DNA from 4 places in the Ensifer canadensis genome. Region 2 is predicted to be linked to each of the others. Evidence: predicted binding sites of a transcription regulator. Region 2 holds the regulator's gene; each other region holds the start of a gene.
What was found. The regulator LexA, encoded in region 2, represses DNA repair genes until DNA is damaged. The targets are predictions, from matches to a motif close to TGTTCNNNNTGTGTTCNG.
Positions count from the first base shown of each region.

Region 1: J3R84_RS00290 (DNA recombination protein RmuC) is a predicted target of LexA. The motif match lies at 2,385-2,402, and genes of this name have one in related genera.
Region 3: parE (DNA topoisomerase IV subunit B) is a predicted target of LexA. The motif match lies at 3,418-3,435, and genes of this name have one in related genera.
Region 4: J3R84_RS21600 (ATP-dependent helicase) is a predicted target of LexA. The motif match lies at 3,255-3,272, and genes of this name have one in related genera.

Region 1 covers NZ_CP083370.1:59,031-64,595, forward strand. Annotated here, with positions in the region: gene J3R84_RS00285 (ribokinase) at 210-1,109, opposite strand; gene J3R84_RS00290 (DNA recombination protein RmuC) at 1,162-2,352, opposite strand; gene def (peptide deformylase) at 2,504-3,028, shown strand; gene fmt (methionyl-tRNA formyltransferase) at 3,133-4,068, shown strand; gene truA (tRNA pseudouridine(38-40) synthase TruA) at 4,068-4,811, shown strand; gene J3R84_RS00310 (hypothetical protein) at 4,850-5,446, opposite strand; gene dapE (succinyl-diaminopimelate desuccinylase) at 5,433-5,565, opposite strand, start outside.
Region 2 covers NZ_CP083370.1:1,453,587-1,459,151, forward strand. Annotated here, with positions in the region: tRNA gene J3R84_RS07175 (tRNA-Cys) at 99-172, shown strand; gene J3R84_RS07180 (GFA family protein) at 474-905, opposite strand; gene J3R84_RS07185 (hypothetical protein) at 1,341-1,487, shown strand; gene J3R84_RS07190 (hypothetical protein) at 2,130-2,462, shown strand; gene lexA (transcriptional repressor LexA) at 2,682-3,398, opposite strand; gene J3R84_RS07200 (hypothetical protein) at 3,579-3,818, shown strand; gene J3R84_RS07205 (hypothetical protein) at 3,877-4,164, opposite strand; gene J3R84_RS07210 (hypothetical protein) at 4,662-4,805, opposite strand; gene J3R84_RS07215 (IS110 family RNA-guided transposase) at 5,075-5,565, opposite strand, start outside.
Region 3 covers NZ_CP083370.1:1,185,407-1,190,971, forward strand. Annotated here, with positions in the region: gene J3R84_RS05845 (hypothetical protein) at 1-398, opposite strand, end outside; gene J3R84_RS05850 (GNAT family N-acetyltransferase) at 626-1,108, shown strand; gene parE (DNA topoisomerase IV subunit B) at 1,236-3,299, opposite strand; gene J3R84_RS05860 (alpha/beta hydrolase) at 3,510-4,442, shown strand; gene J3R84_RS05865 (UbiA family prenyltransferase) at 4,572-5,565, shown strand, end outside.
Region 4 covers NZ_CP083371.1:422,210-427,774, forward strand. Annotated here, with positions in the region: gene dinB (DNA polymerase IV) at 1-1,033, opposite strand, end outside; gene J3R84_RS21600 (ATP-dependent helicase) at 1,068-3,134, opposite strand; gene recX (recombination regulator RecX) at 3,541-4,053, shown strand; gene J3R84_RS21610 (L,D-transpeptidase) at 4,373-5,107, shown strand; gene J3R84_RS21615 (L,D-transpeptidase) at 5,163-5,565, opposite strand, start outside.

The DNA of each region.
Region 1 (5,565 bases), 1.4 Mb from region 2:
AGTGATTTTCAGGGTCGTTGCCCGCTGAAAGGGCGCTTTCGGCACAGCAGGAACGGAAAGCCTCGCCGTTCAAACCAGGTCGCGCGACGGGCGTCAAAGTCTGCCCGGAAAAGTGTGCAGCTATTTGCGATAACGACATCGGCAAAAGCGAGAGCTTTGAAGTGCGGCAATCGAACGATCGCAACGCACTTCAAGATCGGATCAGGCCCTTAGATGCGCGGCTCGACTTCCGAGGCAAGCGGGATCGAGGGCTGGGCGCCGCGCTTCAGGCAGGCGAGTGAACCCGCCACCGCGGCGCGTCGGAGCGCGTCGGGAAATGCGAGCTTCTCGTCGAGGCTTGCAGCCAGGTAACCGCAGAACGTATCGCCGGCACCGACGGTATCGACCGGGTCGATCTTTAGGCCGCGGGCGCGATGGACCTCGCCTTCGTGCACGGCGATGACGCCTTCCGCGCCCAGCGTGACGATGACTGTGTGGCCGGTTTCGGCGTGCAGCTTTCTCATTGCCTCTTCGCGTTCGTGACCTTCGATCCCGGTCTTGCCGGCCAAAAGTTCGAACTCCGTCTCGTTGGCGATGACGATATCGGCCAGCCGGCCGAGGCGGGCCGCTTCCGGGGTCAGGGGCGCGATATTGATGACGGAGCGAATGCCCTTGCGCCGGGCTTCCGAGAGCGCCTTTTCCACCGACGCTGCCGGTATCTCCAGCTGCAGCATCAGGGTGTCGCCGGCGTTCAGGCCACCAACGGCGGCAACTGCATCGGCTTCGTTGACCGTTGCGTTGGCGCTGGCAACGACGACAATGACATTCTCGCCTTCACCGCCGACGAGGATATGGGCCGTGCCCGTCGGCTCCTCGACGGTTTTGGTCAAGGACAGGTCGGCGCCGGCCTCCCGCAGCAATTCGAGCGCGCCGTCGGCAAAGCTGTCCGAGCCGACGGCGCCGGCCATGTGAACGATGGCGCCGGCACGCCGTGCGGCCAGCGCCTGATTGGCGCCCTTGCCACCGGCGGCAGTCGAAAAGCCCGAGCCGGCAACGGTTTCGCCCGGCTTCGGCAGACGCGCGGTCGTGGCGATCAGGTCCATATTGATGGACCCAAAAACAGTGATCATGTGAAGATGTCCCGTCGAATTGCTGATTTTGGCCGGAGAGTGCCCGAGACCGTCAGTCCTCGTCAACCACCCTGAGGCGCAATTGCCCGACGCGATTGTCGACGGCATGGCGCGGTTCTTCCGGTCGTGCCGCACCTTCCGCCTCAAGTTCCAGCGCTTCGATCTTGGCGCCGCGGCGGGAAAGCTTGCCCGAGGAGATGAGGATCTCTTCGACATCCTTCTGGCTCATGGCGAAGTGACCCTGCAGCTTGCGGACCCGTTCGTCGAGGCGCGTCAAGTCCTCCATCAGCCGCCCCACTTCCCCCTGGATGAGATGCGCCTGCTCGCGCATGCGGGCGTCACGGAGGATCGACTGGATCACCTGGATCGACAGGAGCAGCAGCGACGGCGAGACGATGACGATCCGCTGGCGATGCGCCTTCTGGACGATCGCTTCGAAATGCTCGTGGATTTCAGCGAAGATCGATTCCGAGGGAACGAAGAGGAAAGCCGTCTCCTGCGTCTCGCCGGGGATCAGGTACTTGCTGGCGATATCGCGGACATGCACCTCCATGTCGCGGCGGAACAGTTGCACCATCTGTTGCCGGCGCTCAGGCGTTGCAGCGTCCCGCATGCCGTTCCAGGCCTCCAGCGGAAACTTCGCGTCAATCACCAGCGGCGGTTGGTCGTTCGGCATGCGGATGGTGCAGTCCGGCCGGGCGCCGTTGGAAAGCGTCGTCTGGAAGGCAAAGGCGCCCATCGGCAGGCCGTCGGCGACGATCGTTTCCATACGCGACTGGCCGAAGGCGCCGCGTGTCTGCTTGTTCGAAAGGATGGCCTGCAGCCCGGCCATGTCCTTGGCCAGCGACTGGATGTTGTTCTGGGCGGTGTCGATCACTGCCAGGCGCTCCTGCAATCGCCGCAGGTTTTCGTGCGTCGCCTTGGTCTGCTCGCTGATCGAGGCGCCGATCCGGTGCGTCATGCCATCGATCCGCTGGCTCAGCGTCTGGTTCAGTTCCGCCTGGCGGCTGCCGAACACGTCGGCCATTGCCGCGATGCGGCCCTGCATTTCCGTCTGCGCTGCCAGCAGCATGGCCATCTGCTCGTGACGCTCGTCGTCGCCCGCCCGCCGCCGCCGCGAAACGGTCATCACCACGAAGCCAATCGCCAGCACGGCCAGAACCATGCAGAGATGGGCGACAGTGACCGGCACGGTGCCGATGAGAAAAACAGGCTGGTCAAACGAAATTGGCGCAGGTTCCATGCGGCAAGCCTAACAGATTCTTTTTTGAAGACCAGATCAAAACGAGAACATTTACCCGGCGCGGTTAACGGGAGACGACATTGCCGCGATGCCCGTAGCGTGCGCGCCAATTTTCTTGCACCCGGATGGAAAGATCGGTTATGGGAGCGATATGACGATCAAGCCGCTTATCATCCTTCCCGATCCTGTTCTGCGTCAGGTCTCGACCCCGATCGAAACCATCGATGCCGACATCCGTCGCCTGGCCGACGATATGCTCGAGACGATGTATGACGCCCCGGGTATCGGGCTCGCCGCCATCCAGATCGGCGTGGCGAAACGCATGCTGGTTCTCGACGTCTCCAAGGAAGGCGACGAGAAGACCCCGCACGTTTTCATCAATCCCGAAATCGTCGCTTCGTCCGACGCGTTCTCGGTCTATGAAGAAGGCTGCCTCTCCATTCCGGATTATTATGCCGAGGTGGAGCGTCCGGCGGAGGTCACCGTCAAGCACCTCGACCGTGACGGCAAGGAACAGATCGTCAAGGCCGACGGCCTGCTGGCGACCTGCCTGCAGCATGAGATCGATCACTTGAACGGCGTGCTGTTCATTGACCACATCTCCAAGCTCAAGCGGGACATGGTGATCCGCAGGTTCACCAAGGCTGCAAAGACCCGCGGCGCCAAGGCGATCTGATCCCGAGGAAAGCGCCCGCAGGGCGCTTTGTCGTTGAGGGGCTTGATTTGAGGCGCGTAAACCCGTTTGAAGGGGCCTGATTTCAAACGGTCGGAGTATCCGCCTTGTCGCTTCGCATCATCTTCATGGGAACGCCGGAATTTTCCGTACCGACGCTTGCCGCACTCGCAGGGGCAGGTCACGAGATCGTTGCCGTCTATACCCAGCCGCCGCGGCCCGGCGGACGGCGCGGGCTCGACCTGCAGAAGTCGCCGGTGCACCAGGCGGCCGAGCTGCTCGGCGTTCCCGTGCTCACGCCCGTCAACTTCAAGGACGAAGCCGATCGCCAGACCTTCCGTGATTTCAATGCTGACGTTGCCGTTGTCGTCGCCTATGGCCTGCTGTTGCCGGAAGCGATCCTGACCGGAACGCGGCTCGGCTGCTATAATGGCCATGCCTCGCTCTTGCCGCGCTGGCGTGGTGCGGCTCCCATCCAGCGTGCCATCATGGCCGGCGACCATGAGACCGGCATGATGGTGATGAAGATGGACAAGGGGTTGGACACAGGCCCGGTCGCGCTCACCAAGGCGGTGCAGATCGGCGAGACGATGACGGCGGGCGAGCTGCATGACCGGCTGATGCAGGTCGGCGCTAACCTGATGAAGGAAGCGATCGGCAAGCTTGAGGCCGATGACCTGCCACTGACCGAGCAGGCGGGCGAGGGCGTCGTCTACGCCGCCAAGATCAGCAAGGCCGAGACTCGCATCGATTTTGCGAGGACCGCGCGCGAAGTGCACGACCATATTCGCGGCCTGTCGCCTTTTCCCGGCGCCTGGTTTGAGCTCGAGATCGCCGGCAAGCCGGAGCGCATCAAGGTTTTGAACTCCGAGCGCGTGACGGCGGCAGGAACCGCCGGAACGGTGCTCGACGACACTCTCACCATTGCCTGCAGCGACGGTGCCGTGCGGCCGACGCGGCTGCAGCGGGCAGGCGGCAAGGCTCTCAGTGTTGCCGATTTCCTGCGCGGTACGCCCATCGCCGCCGGCACGAGGGTCGGCTGATGCCGCGCTTTCGACTGATCGTCGAATATGACGGCTCCAACTATGTCGGCTGGCAGCGCCAGGACAACGGCGCTTCCGTCCAGGGCGCGATCGAAAAAGCGATCCTGTCCTTGACCGGCGAAACCGTCTCGATCCGCGGTGCCGGGCGGACCGATTCCGGCGTTCATGCCGTCGGGCAGGTGGCGCATGCGGACCTGACGCGCGAGTGGAAACCTCACACGCTGCGCAATGCGCTGAACGCGCATCTGGGCATGGCCGGCGAGGGCGTCTCGATCCTCGACGCCCAGGAAGTCACAGACGCCTTCGACGCACGGTTTTCGGCGCTGCGCCGGCATTATCTCTACCGCATCATCTGCCGTCCGTCGCGGCTGGCGCTGGAGGCGAAGCGTGCCTGGTGGGTGACGAAGCCGCTCGATCACGAGGCGATGCATGAAGGCGCGCAACGGCTCGTCGGCCACCACGACTTCACCACCTTCCGCTCCGTCCATTGCCAGGCGACAAGCCCGATGCGCACGCTCGACCGGCTGGATGTCTCTCGCACCGGCAATCTGATCGAAATTCGCGCCACGGCGCAGAGCTTCCTGCACAATCAGATCCGTTCCTTCGCCGGCTCGCTGAAGCTGGTTGGCGAAGGCAAATGGACGCCGGACGAGCTGCAGGCGGCACTCGAAGCGCGCGACCGCAAGGCCTGCGGTCCGGTGGCGCCGCCCGACGGGCTTTATTTCATGCAGGTCGATTACTGAGGAAGGTAACGTCGCGCTCAGATGGCGCGTGACGTCTGTCAGGTCGGGATAAGGCCGAAGAACTGCTGCAGCAATTCGCCCATCATCATCGACGGCAGCAGGAAAAGCGCCGTCAGCGCCGTGGCCAGCAAGGTCTGGTTTCCGGTAATGATGCGCAGCAGCCGGAAGAGTATGCCGATGCTGACGAAGAGCAGCACCAGCCAGATCAGGCTCGTCAGCCCTTCGCTGCCGGGAATGACGAGGCGGATCGCCGCCGGCACCGCCATCGCATAGGACAGCGGCACGGAAAGCCAGTTGGTGGTGACGACGATCGGCACCACGGCGGCGGCAAAGCCGAGTGGGCGCGCCAGGACGAAGACCAGCACCAGCGGCAGCAGCCAGCTGGCGAGATCGACAACCAGAAGCTTGAAGACGAAGCCGAAGCCGACAGTGGTTCCTGTTGGCATTGCAGAGAGATAATAAAGCCGCCAGGATGCCCAGGTGACGGCAATGGCCGGCAGGCACCAGAGCATCGCTGTAAACGAACGCCACAATCCGCTCTCGCTGAAATCGAGCCAGCGGAAGCCTTCGCCATTGCCCTGGATCAGCAGCCAGAGGCCCTTGATATAGGAAAGAACCTCCTCAAGCAGCGGCATGGCCGAACCAGCTGAAGATGAAGGTTTCGTAGATTTCCGTCAGCGTTTCGAGATCGGCGACGGCGACACGCTCGTCCACCATATGCATGGTCTGGCCGACAAGCCCGAATTCGACGACG
Region 2 (5,565 bases):
TTCAGAAATGCCTGAGGACGTTTTTCAGAAATCCCCTCTTGCGCTCTTTCTATATTCATTCTAAACGCTCGCCACGACTTGATAATCTCAGTCGATGAGGCCTCGTGGCGGAGTGGTGACGCAGAGGACTGCAAATCCTTGTACCCCGGTTCAATTCCGGGCGAGGCCTCCAAAGCCACCCCTAAGTAGTTGAATTAGTTTCGCTATTTGGACTGCAGGATTTCATCTGCTGCCACACATTCCTCTTGGTGTGGCAATTGGTTCCCGTTATCTCCCTCTTCGACGTTCGATCCAAGCAGCAGATTGCCGATTCCATCCCCATTGCTTCTGGCAACACTCTGCCTCGTCAAGCGCGCCCGTTCGCGTTCCGCGAGTAGATCTTCGACGTCTTGGCGGCGCAACGAACGCCCCCCTCATTCAGGGTGCAGCAGTTTGAACGGCTGCGGCCGGCGTCCTGCCAGCCGCGCCTGTCGTCACTCCGCCGGGATAAACTTGAGCGTTCCTGCGAGCCTTGGGCCGGTCGATCCCTTCGTGTCCATCGGGTGGTTGATGCCGTCGTTCACCGGTAGCTCCTCGAAATCGAATGGGCTTATGCCTTCAAGGCACGCGGCGTTGACGCCGTAGAAATCCGGGTTCGCGCGCGGCTTGTGGAATGTGTAGATGCCGCACTTCGAGCAGAAGTAATGCTCTGCAGCCTTCGTGTTGAACTGATATTTGGTGAGTGCCTCGCCGCCGGAGAGAACCGTGACCCCGTCCTTGGCGGCAGAGACGGCAACCGCGCCCTTCAACTGGCAATAGGAGCAAGTGCAACGGCGGGCGGTGCGGAGGCCGCTCTTCAGTTTCACATTGAAGCGAACCGTTCCGCAGTGGCAGGCTCCGTCAAGGTTCTGAACATCGAGATTCATCCAATCATCCATCTGATTTTGAAGCGCATTTGATGAGCTTTCTTATGAGGTGGGTTGCTTGTGCTCAAGCGCATTCGGGGGCAGTCTCAATCCAGAGGACCGCACTCCCGTTGAGGCCGTTCGTTGTAGGGCCATCAGCCGATTGGGCTCAGGCGCGGGGTACGAGGCGTCTCGTCGCGCATCGGGCACATATTCAGACCAAGTGCCCGATACGTGCGCCAGCACGCTTTCGTGCTCCACGTCGGGGACGTTCCGCGGCCCGAGCCGATGCGTCGCAAGAGCGCTCGGCCAACGGATCGTGCGGAGAAAAAGCCTACGGCCGTTCGCATCCGTCCTGCATCATCCGCGCGAGGAGCGAACAGTCCGCGTCGCACCGTTGCCTTTCTTGGGTACGAACCTAGTTACCCATACCGTACCCAAGCGAGGAATTGCTGAATGAACCGTAATGGGCTCTATCTGATCATTGCCATGCTCGCCGTCGCCGTCATTGGTCTCGGCGCCTATGTCTACCGCGAGGAAACAAAACCGACCGGCGTAGAGATCAAGATTGGCCAGGACGGGGTTTCCGTTCAGGAGAATTGAGCGCCATCGGCCACACGCTCAACAGGTTTGGCAGCGGCGAATGCCGCTGGCGGTCGACGCCCCACGCGAGGTTCAAGGCGAACGCAGATCCGAAGGCGGTCGAAATACCGGCCATCGGTGGCGTAAGCGGCCGCGTGCTCGTTGCGAGCGTCAACGAAAGTGTGACGTAGATAGGGCGGCGAGCGCGTGATTCAGCCCCTCGCACGATGAAAGCAACAAGTCACCCAGCGCCTGCGCGATTGGCTAAAGCGGTTCTCCGTCAATAGCAGCCCGATTGTCGAATGTGAAACGCTGTGCGTGCCTGCGCAAAGGACATGCTGCCGGCACGCAGGTACGGTTTTCGGGGGGCAAGGAACATGGGCCAATGCGGCGCGTCCAACACGCGCAGCGAGGCTGCCCGCATCGCAGCCAACCACTGTTTTCAAAGCGCAATTCGACCGGGCTGCGCTTGCCCGCCAGTTTGCGAACGTCCGCAGTCGCCAACGACATGGCCTTGCGAGGACGCGCCCCGAAATGGTGATTCGGTCACTATTGTCAGTGCTGAAAATATTGTCTCTAGACAGAACTGGGAATGAATATCCCAACAGCGCGACCCGTATAGGTAGTGTCAAACAAAGCCAACAATGGAGGAAAAGACATAAAATGAAATATAAGATCGCCCTGACTGCTCTTGCCATTCTTGCCGTAACGACGGCCACCGCAAGCGCTGAGGATCTCGTCTTTCAGCTTAAGAACAAGACGAATGCCGTTTTGACGAACTTCTACACATCGCCGGTCGGTGTTGATCAGTGGGAAGACGACGTCTTCGGGCGGCAGGTGCTTAATCCGGGCGAAAGCATGGAAATTACCATCGCCGACGGACGTGATGTCTGCAAATACGACATGCGCTTTGAATTCGAAGAAGGTTCCGGTCTCGACACGACTGAAGACAAGCAGGATCTCTGCGAGTTGGGCGAGTACTCGATTCACGAGTAAAATCCGTCGAGCGTGAAAAACACTCGATCCGAAAATCTCCGTCTCGCTACCCTATGTGGCGAGACGTTGAAGTAAGAGAGCGGCTGGCCGGCATGAAGGCGGCTAGAGCGTTTCCGGTTTAAACGGAGTCACTAGGCGCTCTATCTATTTGTTTTTACGCATTTCCTGGCGGAAAACCGCTCCGCACTTTTCCTCGAATTGCGCTGGCGTGAGACGGGCTTAGTGGTAGCGGCGGATCAAGCCGACGAGCTTGCCCTGAATCTTGACCCGGTCAGGCCCGAAGATGCGCGTCTCATAGGCCGGGTTGGCGGCCTCTAGAGCAATTGAAGCGCCCTTGCGCCGGAAGCGTTTCAACGTTGCTTCCTCGTCATCGACTAGTGCCACGATGATATCGCCGGGATTGGCCGTGGTGGCATTGCGGATGATCACCGTATCGCCATCGAAAATGCCGGCCTCGATCATCGAATCACCCTTCACTTCAAGGGCGTAGTGCTCGCCGCTGCCGATCATATCGAGCGGCACGGTAATGTCGTGGGTGTTGTTCTGTATCGCCGAGATCGGCACGCCGGCGGCAATGCGGCCCATCACTGGAACCGACACGGAGCTGTTGTCGGCAACCGGCAGCGTTTTCGCCGCGGGGGCAGGGGCGGGCGGTTTGCCAAGGCTACCCTCGATGACGCTCGGCGAAAACCCGCGACGGGGCTGCGCGCTCGCAGCATAGGCTTCCGGCAGTTTGATGACTTCGAGCGCTCGGGCGCGGTTGGGAAGCCGGCGTATGAAGCCGCGTTCCTCGAGCGCTGTGATCAGCCGGTGAATGCCCGACTTGGATGCCAGGTCGAGTGCATCCTTCATCTCGTCGAAGGACGGCGGTACACCGGACTCCTTCATTCGTTCATGGATGAAAAGAAGCAATTCCTGTTGCTTGCGGGTCAGCATGGCAAGTCGCTCCAGAGGCGTGAAACAAATCAAGAACAGACACTATCTGTTCCATATGTGTTCCGCAAGTGCCTAAAATTCTGTGAATGTTGGTTCAATCAAGCGCAGATTGACCAACTCGTCGCTGCACGCGCCGCGCGAGGCTGATATGCCTCCTTCCGTTTATGGAATGAGGGTTTAATGACGAAGCTGATTCAAATCTTGCTGACCATCGTTGTCGCCGCGACCGCGATCCTTGGGTTTCGCTGGTATCAATACGTGGATAACAAGCAGAGCCCGTTTGACGAAGTTGGTATCGCGTTGAATGCGGCGATGCCCGGGCCGCTCAATCAATGGGGTTGTGACCGGCTGAAGCTGACATTTGGCAACGGACACCCGCCGCACGGTTGCGCCGCGGCCGATGGGACGCAGTGGAAATAGCCTGCCATCAAGGGATCAGCAGAAATATCGATGGGCGATCTGCTAGAGGAGGCCTGAATCAGGCCGGCTGCGTCGCGGAGCAGGCGTCCTCGAATTCCTTGACGGTTTCCGCGGAGTTGTCCTCCGGCAGCACAGCGTCGGCCGCTTCGGTCGCGACCGGCGTGTCGCCTTGATAGACGAAGGACTGGATGTAGTAGGCGATCGTTCCCTTCCAAACGTTCCGGCCGTCTATCTGCTGGCAGGGCACGGCCGTTTCGAAGTCGGCTTGCAGGTCGTCGACCGTGGCAGCGCTGAGGGCGATGTTAGGCGATGCGATAATCGAGGCGATAAGCAAGGCTGCAAGCACGGTGAACGTCCACTAGATCAGAGGTGGCGGCGATGGTTTGGTTAACGATGTGAACCGTGCTTTCGTTCCGAAGTCCAGCAAGCATGCCGGGCACTGTGCCGTGTTCAACAGTTCTTTGCGAAAGGCGAGCACTGGTGCTCAAGCTGTGGCAATGAAGGCACAAAGATTGGCGTGAGGTGCGTTGGCGTTTTCGATTTTCCGGCGCCCGCCTCAAAGCGTGGCGCTGGCAGCTGATCAACAATACCCGCCGCAAATGCTTCCGATGATGTTGGACGCCGTAATGGAGTGCGAGTGGCCAGCGGCATCCGCCTGTAGCGATCTTCGCATCTCCAGCCAAATACATACGACGTTCAAACGCGCTACGAAACCGGCATCTGACCGCGGGTGCTCGACCAGTCGCGCCGGGATGTCGCGGAGACGTTGCGCACCCCAGTTCGACTGGCCACTGACGGATATCTCTCTCGTGTCGTTAGTTCGAGAGGTTAAAGCCGACCGTCTTACTTCTTGTCTTTCTTGCCCAGGGAGAAACTGCTGCCGGCCAGCTTCACCTGTGAGCCTTCCGTCACAACGGCGGCTTTGACAGTCTTGTCCTTCTTTGGCTTTCTAACCTCGCGGTTACTTCGCACTTGACCTTTTGCCATGATCGTCTCCAATGAAAGAACACAAGGGGCGAAACGCCTTCGATTGGCGGCTTTTCCTTGGGTTCGGTTGGTTATTGATCGGCATTTTCGCCGATCGGCTAAATCTCTTCCTTCCGCGCGACAGGCATCTGCCGTTCGGTTCTTGAACCAGTCTCCAATGCGTGACCCTGATGCCGTGCTGGCTTCGGTCACAGAGTGGCGTTCGGCTCCCGGCTTCCCATTCTCCTTGAGGAGCGCAGCCCAGTCCTGCCGGGCTCGCTAGACGACAATCAGGACAGCCGGGATATCGTCGACGCGCCTTCCGTGGTGCTGGTGCCGCGCGGCTCGTAAGCGCGCTGGTCACGCAGGATCTGGAAGGCGATCGTCAAAAGCTTGCGCGCGATCGCCACACGCGCCTTGTTGGTTCCTCTGATCTTCAGATGCTCGTACTGGTCATGAAGTTGCGCATCGCTGGCGATGGCGGGGGTGACGGCTTCGACGAAAGCCCAGCGCAGCCACTTGTTGCCCTGCTTGATGATCTTGCCGTGAAAGGTCTTGCCGCCGGAGGAATAGGTCGAGGGCACCAGTCCGGCATAGGCGGCGAGCTTCTTCGGATTGCGAAAGCGGGATACATCGTCAATCTCCGCGTCGATCAGCCGGGCGAAGAACTCGCCGATGCCGGGGATCGTCTTCAACAGCTTGACGTTGGCATTGGCCTTGGTCATCGCCCGGATCGTTGCTTCCGACTGCTTGATCCGCACGTCAATGTCGCCGATGAAGG
Region 3 (5,565 bases), 270 kb from region 2:
GCCACCCAGGAATAACCGTCCTCGATGTAGTGAACCGGCTTGCTGACCAGGGTCTTCAGCTTCTCACGGTCGGGAACGGCGCCGGAGAGAAACGCAAGGGCGCGCTTTGGCAGGGTCGGTTGCACCTCTGCTGCCTGCGGCGCCGGCGTCTCGGGCTGCGGAAGCGGAGCGACGACCTCCGGCTGCGGATCATTGGTGGCGAAGCCGGGGCCGGAACTCTCGCAGACGGCGACGACCACGGGATAGTTGGCATTGGAAAAGCGCGGCAACTGTTTCTGCGAATCCGTATCGCATTGGGCGATCGAGGGCCATGTCCCGTCGACCGTCGAGATATATTGGCACTGGCTGACGTCGTGGTCACAGCCAAGGATGGTCATAACGATCAGGGTGGCTTTCATGGTCTGGCTGTATCCATCTGGGCGCCGGTTGCACGACTTCTGCCTGTGTGATTCTTCCGGAATTAGGGCAATGGCCTGAACGCGCAGAAACAATTTGTTTCGCCGCGTCATTCGGATTGATGGGCAGGTCTGGTCCTTGCGCAATTTGACGTATTGGGTGCCGACCTACAGGCCGTTAGTTTCGCTTCAGAACCGCAAACGAACCAAGCCATTGCCGAGGATAAAAATTGCCTGACGTCACGATCGCCGAAGAGTTACCACGCCAGCCGGAAATCCTGCGCCTTCTGGAAATGTCGGACGCCTATGCCGCATTGCTCTATCCTGCGGAAAGCAACCACCTTGTCGATGTGCCGACGCTGGAGAAGCCAAGCGTATCCTTCTTCGTCGCGCGTTTTGATGGAATTGTCGTCGGTTGCTGCGCGCTGGTCGAAGCCGGCGATGGTTCGGCGGAGATCAACCGCATGTTCGTCGACCCGCAGGCGCGGGGACTGAAGGTCGGAAAGCGTTTGTTGCAGACAGTCGAGCGGCACGGCGAGAACTGCGGTCTTGATATCATCCGGCTTGAAACCGGTATTCACCAGCCGGAAGCAATCGGGCTCTACAGGAGCGCCGGATATGTCGAGCGCCCGCCTTTCGGCAACTACCAGCCGGATCCGCTGAGCCTGTTCATGGAGAAGGCGCTGCGCACACCTGCAGATCTCGATCGATAGTCGGAGCGGCGTCTTTGAAGGCGCCTCGCAAATGGGCAACGCCCGTCGTTTCGGGCGTGCCATTATCGGCTTCACCCACGGTGCCTATCTGCTTGTAAACACATAGGCACCGCGACGTCTCGGTCGATCAGATATCGAGATTATCCGCGAACACGGCGCGTTCCTGGATGAACCGGAAGCGTGCGTCGGCCTTGGTGCCCATCAGGCTGTCGACGGCTTCGCGCGTGCCTTCGAAATCGACGTCGTCGATTTGGACCTTGAGCAGCGTGCGGAACTTCGGATCCATTGTCGTTTCCTTGAGCTGCGCCGGCAGCATCTCGCCGAGACCTTTGAACCGGCCGACTTCGACCTTGCCGCGGCCGTTGAATTCGGTGCGCATCAGCTCTTCGCGATGGGCGTCGTCGCGGGCATAGAGCGTCTTCGAGCCCTGGCTCAGGCGGTAGAGCGGGGGTACGGCGAGATAGAGGTGGCCGCCGCGGATGAGCTCCGGCATCTCCTGGTAGAAGAAGGTGATCAGCAGCGAGGCGATGTGCGCGCCGTCGACGTCGGCGTCGGTCATGACGACGATGCGTTCGTAGCGCAGGTCCTCTTCCCGGTATTTGCTGCGAGTACCGCAGCCGAGCGCCTGGATCAGGTCGCCGATCTGCTGGTTGGCGCCCTGCTTTTCCCGACCGGCGCTGGCGACGTTGAGGATCTTGCCGCGAAGCGGCAGGATGGCCTGGTTCGCGCGGTTACGCGCCTGCTTGGCCGAGCCGCCAGCCGAATCCCCTTCGACGATGAAAAGTTCCGCACCTTCGGCTGTGTTCTGCGAGCAGTCGGCAAGCTTGCCGGGCAGGCGCAGCTTGCGCACCGCGGTCTTGCGGTTGACTTCCTTTTCCTTGCGGCGGCGGACGCGCTCGTCGGCGCGCTCGATCACCCATTCAAGCAGTTTTGCCGCCTCGGCCGGGTTGTCGGCAAGATAATGATCGAAAGGATCGCGCAGGGCGTTTTCGACGATGCGCTGTGCTTCGACGGTTGCCAGCTTGTCCTTCGTCTGGCCGACGAATTCCGGCTCGCGAATGAAGACCGAGAGCATGCCAGCGGCTGAAATCATCACGTCATCGGTGGTGATAATGGCGGCGCGCTTGTTCTGCGTCAGCTCGGCGTAATTCTTCAGACCCTTTGTGAGCGCGATGCGGAAACCTGCCTCGTGCGTCCCGCCTTCAGGCGTCGGAATGGTGTTGCAATAGGAATGGACTTGCTGGTCGCCACCATACCAGGTGACGGCCCATTCGAGCGATCCGTGGCCGTTCGACTTCTCGGACTTGCCGGCAAAGATCTCGCGGGTAACCGTGAACTCCTTTCCGAGCGTTGCGGCAAGATAGTCCTTCAGGCCGCCGGGGAAGTGGAACACCGCCCGGTCCGGTATCTCGGAGCCTTCCGGCAGCAGCGACGGATCACACGACCAGCGGATTTCGACGCCGCCGAAGAGATAGGCCTTCGAGCGTGCCATGCGGAACAGGCGCGCCGGCTCGAAGCGGGCATGCGGTCCGAAAATCTGCGGATCGGGATGAAACCGAACCCGCGTTCCGCGTCGGTTGTGGACGTCACCTAGCTCCTCCAGGCCACCCTGCGGCACGCCGCGCGAAAAGCGCTGGCGATAGAGCTTGCGATTTCTGGCAACCTCGACTTCGAGATCGTCCGACAGCGCGTTGACGACGGAGACGCCGACGCCGTGCAGACCGCCGGAAGTTTCATAGGCCTTGCCGTCGAACTTGCCGCCGGCATGCAGAACCGTCATGACGACTTCGAGCGTCGATTTGCCCGGGAATTTGGGATGGTTTTCGACCGGAATGCCGCGGCCGTTGTCGGTTACCGACAGATAGCCGTCGGCGTCGAGATGGACTTCGATGAAGTTGGCGTGCCCCGCCACCGCTTCGTCCATCGAGTTGTCGATGACTTCGGCGAAGAGATGGTGCAACGCCTTTTCATCGGTGCCGCCGATATACATGCCCGGACGCCGACGGACAGGCTCCAGCCCCTCCAGCACCTCGATCGCCGAAGCATCATAGTCGCCGCTGTCGCTGCCTTTGGGAGCAGGGCGCGGTTCTTCACGCGGAGCCGGCGCCGTTCGCGCAACAGGCGCGGCGTCTGCCACGACGGGCTTCGGTTGTTCGGGTATTGCGGAGAAGAGGTCGCTGTTGTCGTCCATGGGGCGTCTAGATCATTCCTGTCGTGCGGAGGTGCTGAAGGCCATAGCAAGACCTCGGTCTTGTCGCCATCCCCAGTCATTCGAATCACCCGAATTCTGCCAGACTCTTGCCGATTGTGCGAACAAAAGGAGAATGGCCGCGCCGGATGCCTGCAAAATAAAGCCTCTGCGTCGGCGTTTGTTACCAACTGTTGCTTTGCTGTCGGGCCGATGGCAAGGCTTTGCCGCGAACCAGGGAGCCCTTCGTTGTCCGTGTCCACAGCTGATTTTTGCTTTCGCCGGCTTGCCGCCATTTTTCTGTCCGTCGGCCTTTTTGCAAGCTCGATCGTTTGCGCCGAGGCGCAGGTGCTTAAGCCCTACAAGGACGATCTGTTTTCATACGGCAAGGTGCTGGAGGAGAGCGAGGGCGGTGACTACCGCGTCGTCGACTATCAGGAACTGCGCGATATCAATGAACGCGACGAAATTCCGGAGCGGCGCGTCAAACGCGCCTTCGTCTCGTTGGGTGTCAAAGGCGAGCAGGTCAACGAGACGCTCGATGTTGGCGGGCGCTCGCTCGACGTGACGCGCGTCGGTCGGGAGCGCGGCGCAGCATTCACCGTGATTTTCATCCATGGACGCGGGGGAGACCGGCGCCTCGGCGCCAATGATTTCTCCTTCGGCGGCAACTTCAATCGCCTGAAGAACCTCGCTGTCGCCAATGGGGGCGTTTATTACGCGCCGAGCGTGCGGTCCTTCGATGCGGCCGGGGCCGCGGACGTTGCAGGCCTGGTCAAACTTGCCGCCGAGCGCTCCGGCGGGAGACCTGTCGTGCTGGCCTGTGCCTCCATGGGCAGTTTCATTTGCTGGGGTGTGTCTCGTGACGCGGGCGCTGTGGCAGCGCTTGGCGGCATGATGATCATGGGCGGCGCTGCCGATCCTGATTTTACCAAGAGCGCCGCCTACAAGGCGAAATTGCCGATGTTCTTCAGCCATGGCAGCCGAGATAGTGTCTATCCGGCAGCGAGCCAGAAGGCGCTGTACAGCGCGTTGAAAGGGCAGGGCTATCCGGCCCGCTTCGTGCTCTTTGAGACCGGATCGCATGGAACGCCGGTCCGTATGACCGATTGGCGCGACGCCTTGAACTGGATCGGCAGCCGCTGACGGACATCGCTCGCGGCTCGGCATTTGTTAACCAGAACGGCAATTTCCGGGTGTAGGCGCGCTGCTTATTTCCACCTTTGAAAGTGATCGGCGCGATTATCCCCGGCAGATATTGCTGGGGTAGATTTCATGAATGCGCATATCGAAACACGGCAAATTCCGTTGTGTGTCGACTTGGATGGCACCTTACTGGCTGCCGACACACTGTGGGAAGGTGCTGCGATCATCGTTTTGCGCAATCCGCTGATGCTCTTCCCGATGCTCATGTGGCTATCGCAGGGCAAGGCGCGTCTGAAACATGAGGTTGCCTTGCGCTCCGGACGAATGGCGGCGGACTGGCCGTATCGCCAGGCCGTCCTTGCTCGATTGGCCGCCGAAAAGGCCCAAGGACGCGACATCGTGCTGGTTACCGGTGCTGCACCTTCCGTCGCGCGAGAGGTCGAAGCGCATATCGGGCTCTTTTCTTCGATCATGCATTCGTCGGAGGCACTCAATCTGACCAGCAGCCGAAAGCGTGATGCGTTGGTGGAACGGTTCGGCGAAGGTGGCTTCGACTATATGGGCAACAGCCGCGACGACATCGCGGTCTTCGAGGCGTCGCGCCGGGCAATCGTCGTGGCACCCGATGCGGCGGCTGAGAAATGGCGTCGTAGTCACGATGCCGAGAAACTCGACACCGGCAAAGTGAGCATGCTTGCGCCGCTGAAGTCGATCCGCGTCCATCAGTGGGCGAAGAACGTGCTGATCGGCGTGCCGATGATCCTCAATCATGAGGTGCTGCATCTGGATGCGCTGGTGAGTGTTGCCATCGCATTCTTTGCGTTCAGCTTCCTGGCCTCCGCCGTCTACGTCATCAACGACCTCTCCGATCTGGCGAACGACCGGCGCCACGCGAAGAAGCGCAACCGGCCGCTTGCCAGCGGCCAGATGTCGGTGCCGACGGCATTGGTGCTGGTCGTCTGCCTGACCCTGGCCTCGGTTTCGCTGACCTTTCTCCTTCCGTGGAAGTTTGCTGGCGTGCTGGCGTTTTATGCCTGTGCTACGACGGCCTACACCTTTGTGCTCAAGCGCAAGCTTCTCGTCGACGTGTTCACGCTTGCCGGCCTCTACACGACCCGTATCG
Region 4 (5,565 bases), on a different replicon from region 2:
GGCGTACGCCGCGCTTGAACGGATGGACCGATACCAGCAGCGAAACCGCAACCTCAAGGATCTCGGACGCTCCTGCGACCGGTGTGCCGAGCGTCCTGCTGCGTGTCGCCTGGGTAAAGTCTGAGTACTTCACCTTGACGGTCACCGTCTTTCCGCTGATCCCCTGCGCCTCGCAGTATCGCCAGACTTTGTCGGCCAATGGCAGCAACTCGGCACATGCCGGTTCGAACTCGAAAATATCCTCGACGAATGTGTCTTCCGCACCAACCGATTTGCGCACCCGGTCGGGCTGCACCCGTCGCTCGTCAATGCCGCGGGCGATGCCGTAGAAGTACGGGCCGGATTTGCCGAAATGCTCCTGCAGGAACGCCAGGGTCTGTTGTCGCAGGTCGAAGCCGGTTTCGATGCCCAGCCGCTTCATCCGCTCGGCCGTTGCCGGCCCGACGCCATGGAACTTTTTCACTGGAAGCGCTTCGACGAAAGCCGGCCCGTTCTTGGGCGTGATGACGAACAGCCCGTCCGGCTTTCGCTGGTCGCTCGCCATCTTGGCGAGGAACTTGTTGTAGCTGACGCCGGCCGAGGCCGTCAGGTTCGTCGTTGCCTTGATCTTCGCGCGGATCTCCTCGGCGATCTCGGTCGCGATCTCCATGCCCTTCAGATTGTCGGTCACGTCGAGATAGGCCTCATCGAGCGACAGGGGTTCGATGACAGGCGTATATTCGGCAAAAATCTCGCGGATCTGCTGCGACACGGCGCGATAGACGTCGAAGCGCGGCTTGACGAAGATGAGATCGGGGCATTTTCGCTTCGCAGTGACGGATGGCATGGCGGAATGGACGCCGAACTTGCGTGCCTCGTAACTTGCGGCGGCAACGACACCTCGCGCAGCCGCGCCGCCGACAGCCACCGGCTTGCCGCGCAGCTCCGGATTGTCGCGCTGTTCGACCGAAGCATAGAAGGCGTCCATATCGATATGGATGATCTTGCGCTGCCGCTCCGTTCCCGACGCATCGGCTGTAGTCTGTCTTCCGATCACGGTGTCGCTAGGCTCGGCCACGTGCCGCTCCTTACTTCCACATGGTCCGCATGCGCGCGCCCACATCGATGCGGATCTGCCTGGCGCTGCGCTCGGACGCTGAGGCGCTGACCACCGGCCAGGATGCCGTCTCGAAGAACTGCAGGAGCGTTGCCGGAATGAACCGCGTGCGCGAGGCGTAGACGTGGCGATCGCCCTGCGCATGCTGGCCGCTCGTGAAGAACCGCTGTGGGGTGATCAGCGTCAGGCTGTCCTTTGCCCGTGTCATGCCGACGTAGAGCAGCCGGCGCTCCTCTTCGATCTCATGCGTGGTGCCGACGCCAAGATCGGAGGGGATGCAGCCGTCGACGACATTGAGCATGAAGACCGAGCGCCATTCCTGCCCCTTGGCCGAATGGATCGTCGAAAGGATCAGATAGTCCTCGTCAAGCAGCGGCACGCCGGCCTGGTCGCTGGTCGCATCAGGCGGATCGAGCGTCAGTTCGGTCAGGAAGCGTTCCCGGCTCGGATAGCCGCCGGCGATCTGCTCCAGTTGCAGGAGGTCGGCCTTTCTGGTGTCCGCGTCCTCGTGGATGCGGTCGAGATGCGGCTCGTACCATTCGCGTGCCTGGGCAATTTCACCCGGCCAGCCGCCTGCCTGTTTGCGTAGCCCCTCGATCAGGGTGACGAAATCCCGCCAGTTGTCGCCGGACCGCGGCGGGGCGGGGATCTCCCCGAGGGCTGCCAGCGGTTCCGGGTCGGCGGCGATCGCGTCAAGGATCTTGCCGGCCGTCTGCGGGCCGACACCGGGGATCATGTGCAGCAGGCGAAAGCCGGCGACCCGATCCCGCGGGTTCTGCGCAAACCTGAGCACCGCCAGCATGTCCTTGACATGGGCGCTGTCGAGAAACTTCAGCCCGCCAAATTTCACGAAGGGGATATTGCGCCGGGTCAGCTCCACCTCGAGCGGCCCGCTGTGGTTCGACGAGCGAAACAGCACCGCCTGCTGCTTCAGCGTCATGCCGATCTCTCGGTTCTCCAGAACCTTCTCGACGATATAGCGCGCCTGGTCGGCTTCATCCGCGACCGCCAGCAGCTTGGGCCTTTCCGCCGACTGCCGCTCGGTCCAGAGGTTCTTGGTGAAGCGTTCCCGGGCGAGATCGATGACGCCGTTGGCAGCGGCAAGGATCGTCTGGGTGGAACGATAGTTTCGATCAAGCGTGATGACGTCGGCCGGAGGGGTGAACTCGCCCGGAAAATCCAGGATGTTGCGCACTGTCGCTGCCCGGAACGAATAGATCGACTGGGCATCGTCGCCCACGACCGTCAGGCCCCTGCCGCCTGGCTTCAACGCCATCAGCACGGATGATTGAAGCCGGTTGGTATCCTGATATTCGTCGACCAGCACATGGTCGAAACGGTTGCCGATGTCCTCGGCCAGTTCCGGCACGCTGACGGTCTGCGCCCAGTAGAGCAGCAGGTCGTCGTAATCGAGCACGTTCTGCGTCTGCTTTGCCTCGACATAACAGGAAAACAGCTGCTTCAACTGCTCCTCCCAACCGGAAACCCAGGGATAGTGCGCGCGCAAGACCTCGCTCAGCGGCGTCTCGGAGTTGACCGCCCGCGAGTAGATCGACAGGCAGGTGCCCTTGGTCGGGAAGCGGCTCTCGGTCTTCGAGAGGCCGAGCTCATGCCGGACAAGGTTCATCAGGTCGGCACTGTCTTCCCGGTCATGGATCGTGAAATCGACATTCAAGCCGATTTGCTCGGCATAGATGCGCAGCAGGCGCGCGCCGATGCCGTGGAATGTTCCGGCCCAGGTGAGCGCATCGGTGGCAACAGTGGCGTTTGCCCCAAGCACCTGGGCGCAGATGCGCTCGACCCGTCGCGCCATTTCGGAGGCCGCACGGCGCGAAAACGTCATCAGCAGGATGCGGCGGGGGTCGGCGCCATTGACGATGAGGTGGGCAACACGATGGGCGAGCGTATTCGTTTTGCCCGACCCGGCGCCGGCGATGATCAGGAGTGGCCCTGCAATCGTTTCGCCGGGTGCGGTTACGCCAAATTCGACGGCATCGCGCTGTCGATCATTCAATTTTTCCAGATAGGCCGCCGCCACGCCGAAGTCCCCGGTAAGTCTCTGCCGATTCTACCTCTCGCGCTGAACGCTGGCACCGATTGCTCGGCCCTGCGGGCGACGCCGAGGCATCCCCGCGCTCGATATGAGAGATTCACGACGGGGAACGAATTAGGAACATATCAGCCGCAGATCACATTGCAAAGGCCCGGTTGGCAATGGCTGAAATGCCCATCGGTTTCCGGTCGCAAAATGCCGGGCTAGCGTTACCGCAATCAATCCCGCCCGTGGCGACTACCGAAGCGCCACGTTTGCGGCTATCTCTGTGGGCGAAATATCGCCCATCAAGCGCATCCCAAAAGAGCCCGCCCACCCTGTGACATCAAACGATCTACAAGCCGACGATCCGCCTTCTGACACGCCGCCCTCCGACGCGCCGACCGCGCGCATGCTGTCCTGGGCGCGCAATTCGGCGGTCTATCGCCTCGAACGACAGATGATGACGGAGAAACAGTTGTTCGACGCCATCACCCGGAAGGCGCGACAGAAGTTCGAGGATATCAGCCAGCAGCAGCTCAAGGCCGTTGCCGAGTTCGCGGTCAAGTTCGCCTATGATCTGAATGCCCTGAACGACGCGGATTATGCGCAGCTCAGCACGCAGTCGGCGGTGCGCAGCGGGAAGTCGAAACGGGCGATTGCGCAGAGGCTTTCGGCGAAGGGCATCGACAGGGAAACCGCCGCCGTGGCGCTGGAGGAGACCGACGATCTGTTTGCTGCCGTGGTCTTTGCTCGCAAGCGCGCTTTCGGCCCCTTCCGCCGCGGCGAGCTCAACGACAAGCGCAAGGCCAAGGAGCTGTCCGCATTCGCTCGCAACGGTTTCGGGTTCGAGATAGGCAGAAAAGTGTTCGAGATGAGCTCGGAGCAGGCCGAGAGTGTGCTGCGGAAGGACGCTTTCACCTAAAGCGCGTCGCGATTTCCAGGATTCGCTTGCGCGCTTTAAGCTCTTGTTTTTGTGCATGTCGTCATCGCAAAACCGCTGCGCACTTTTGCGCGATATGCTTTAGACCAACTGCTAGGCTGAACGCGACTTGCCGCTTCCGTCTGCCGTCAAGTTGACTCCCCGCTCGCGCCCGACCGGGTGAATTTTGCAACACTCAGTTGGCGGCGAGCGACTGGCGAGGATCATCCACCAAAGAGATCGGCTTTGACCACATTTCGGTCACGAATGGGACCAACAGCCACAACTCTCTCCTCGCATACATCCAACCCGGAATAAAAAAGTGTCTTTTCAATTGTCCCGCCGATCACTGCTTGCAGTGGTCGCAAGCTCTATTTTGAGCGCCTGCACACAGGTCCCCAAGCCCGGTCTCGAGCCAAATGCCGCCGATAAGACCAGCAAGGACGTCATCACCCCGCCAGAGAAGGCCCCGATCGAGCTTGAGCGCAAGGATGAGCCGCCGCCAAAGCTCGATTACGCCCAGATCTACGGTCCGGTCAAGGACGAGGGCTATGATGTTCCGGGGGTGCAGTTCGATGCGATAAAGCCGGAATTCCTGCGGCAGGAGGTCGCCTATGCGACCAACGAGCCGGCCTATTCGATCGTCGTCGATACGCAGAAGATGTTCCTCTACTGGGTGCTGCCCGGCGGCAAGGCGATCCGCTATGGCGTCGGTCTTGGCGCACAGGGACGCGCCTGGAAGGGCAGGGCGGTCGTGCACTGGAAGCGCAAGTGGCCGCGTTGGACGGTGCCGGACGACATGGTCGCGCGCCAGCCGCACCTGAAGAAATATGGCATCGAGGCGGGCGGCATGGATCCGGGCCTCAGCAATCCGCTCGGCGCGCGGGCGATGTATATCTTCCAGGATGGCCAGGATACGCTCTACCGCATCCATGGGTCGCCGCAGTGGCGCTCGATCGGCAAGAACGCTTCGGCCGGTTGCGTGCGGATGCTGCAGCAGGACGCAATCGACCTCTATAATCGCGTCCGGGGAAAGACGCCGCTGCTCGTCATCTGAGGCCAGCTGTCGACCGTGGGAGCGTTGAATGCTCCCACGGTCGACATCGCCGGTCCTAATAAATCGGCGGGGGTGCGCCGGGGATGCCGCCTTCGCCAGGCAGGAGATTGTCCTGCGGCTGGGCCGGTGTTTGCGCCGCCATTCCGCCGCCCGAAAGGTCCGTCACCACGACCGGCGTGCCGTTCGGCACGCGGTCATAGAGATCGACGACGTCCTGGTTGATCATGCGCACGCACCCCGACGACACCGACTGGCCGATGGTCCACCATTCCGGGGAGCCATGGATGCGGTAAAGCGTATCTTCCCCGTTCTGGAAGATATACATCGCGCGGGCGCCAAGCGGGTTCTTCAACCCCGGCTCCATGCCGCCGGCCTCGATGCTGTACTGCTGCAGTTCCGGCTGGCGTGCGACCATTTCGTTCGGCGGTTTCCAGCGCGGCCAAGGCCGCTTGTACTGG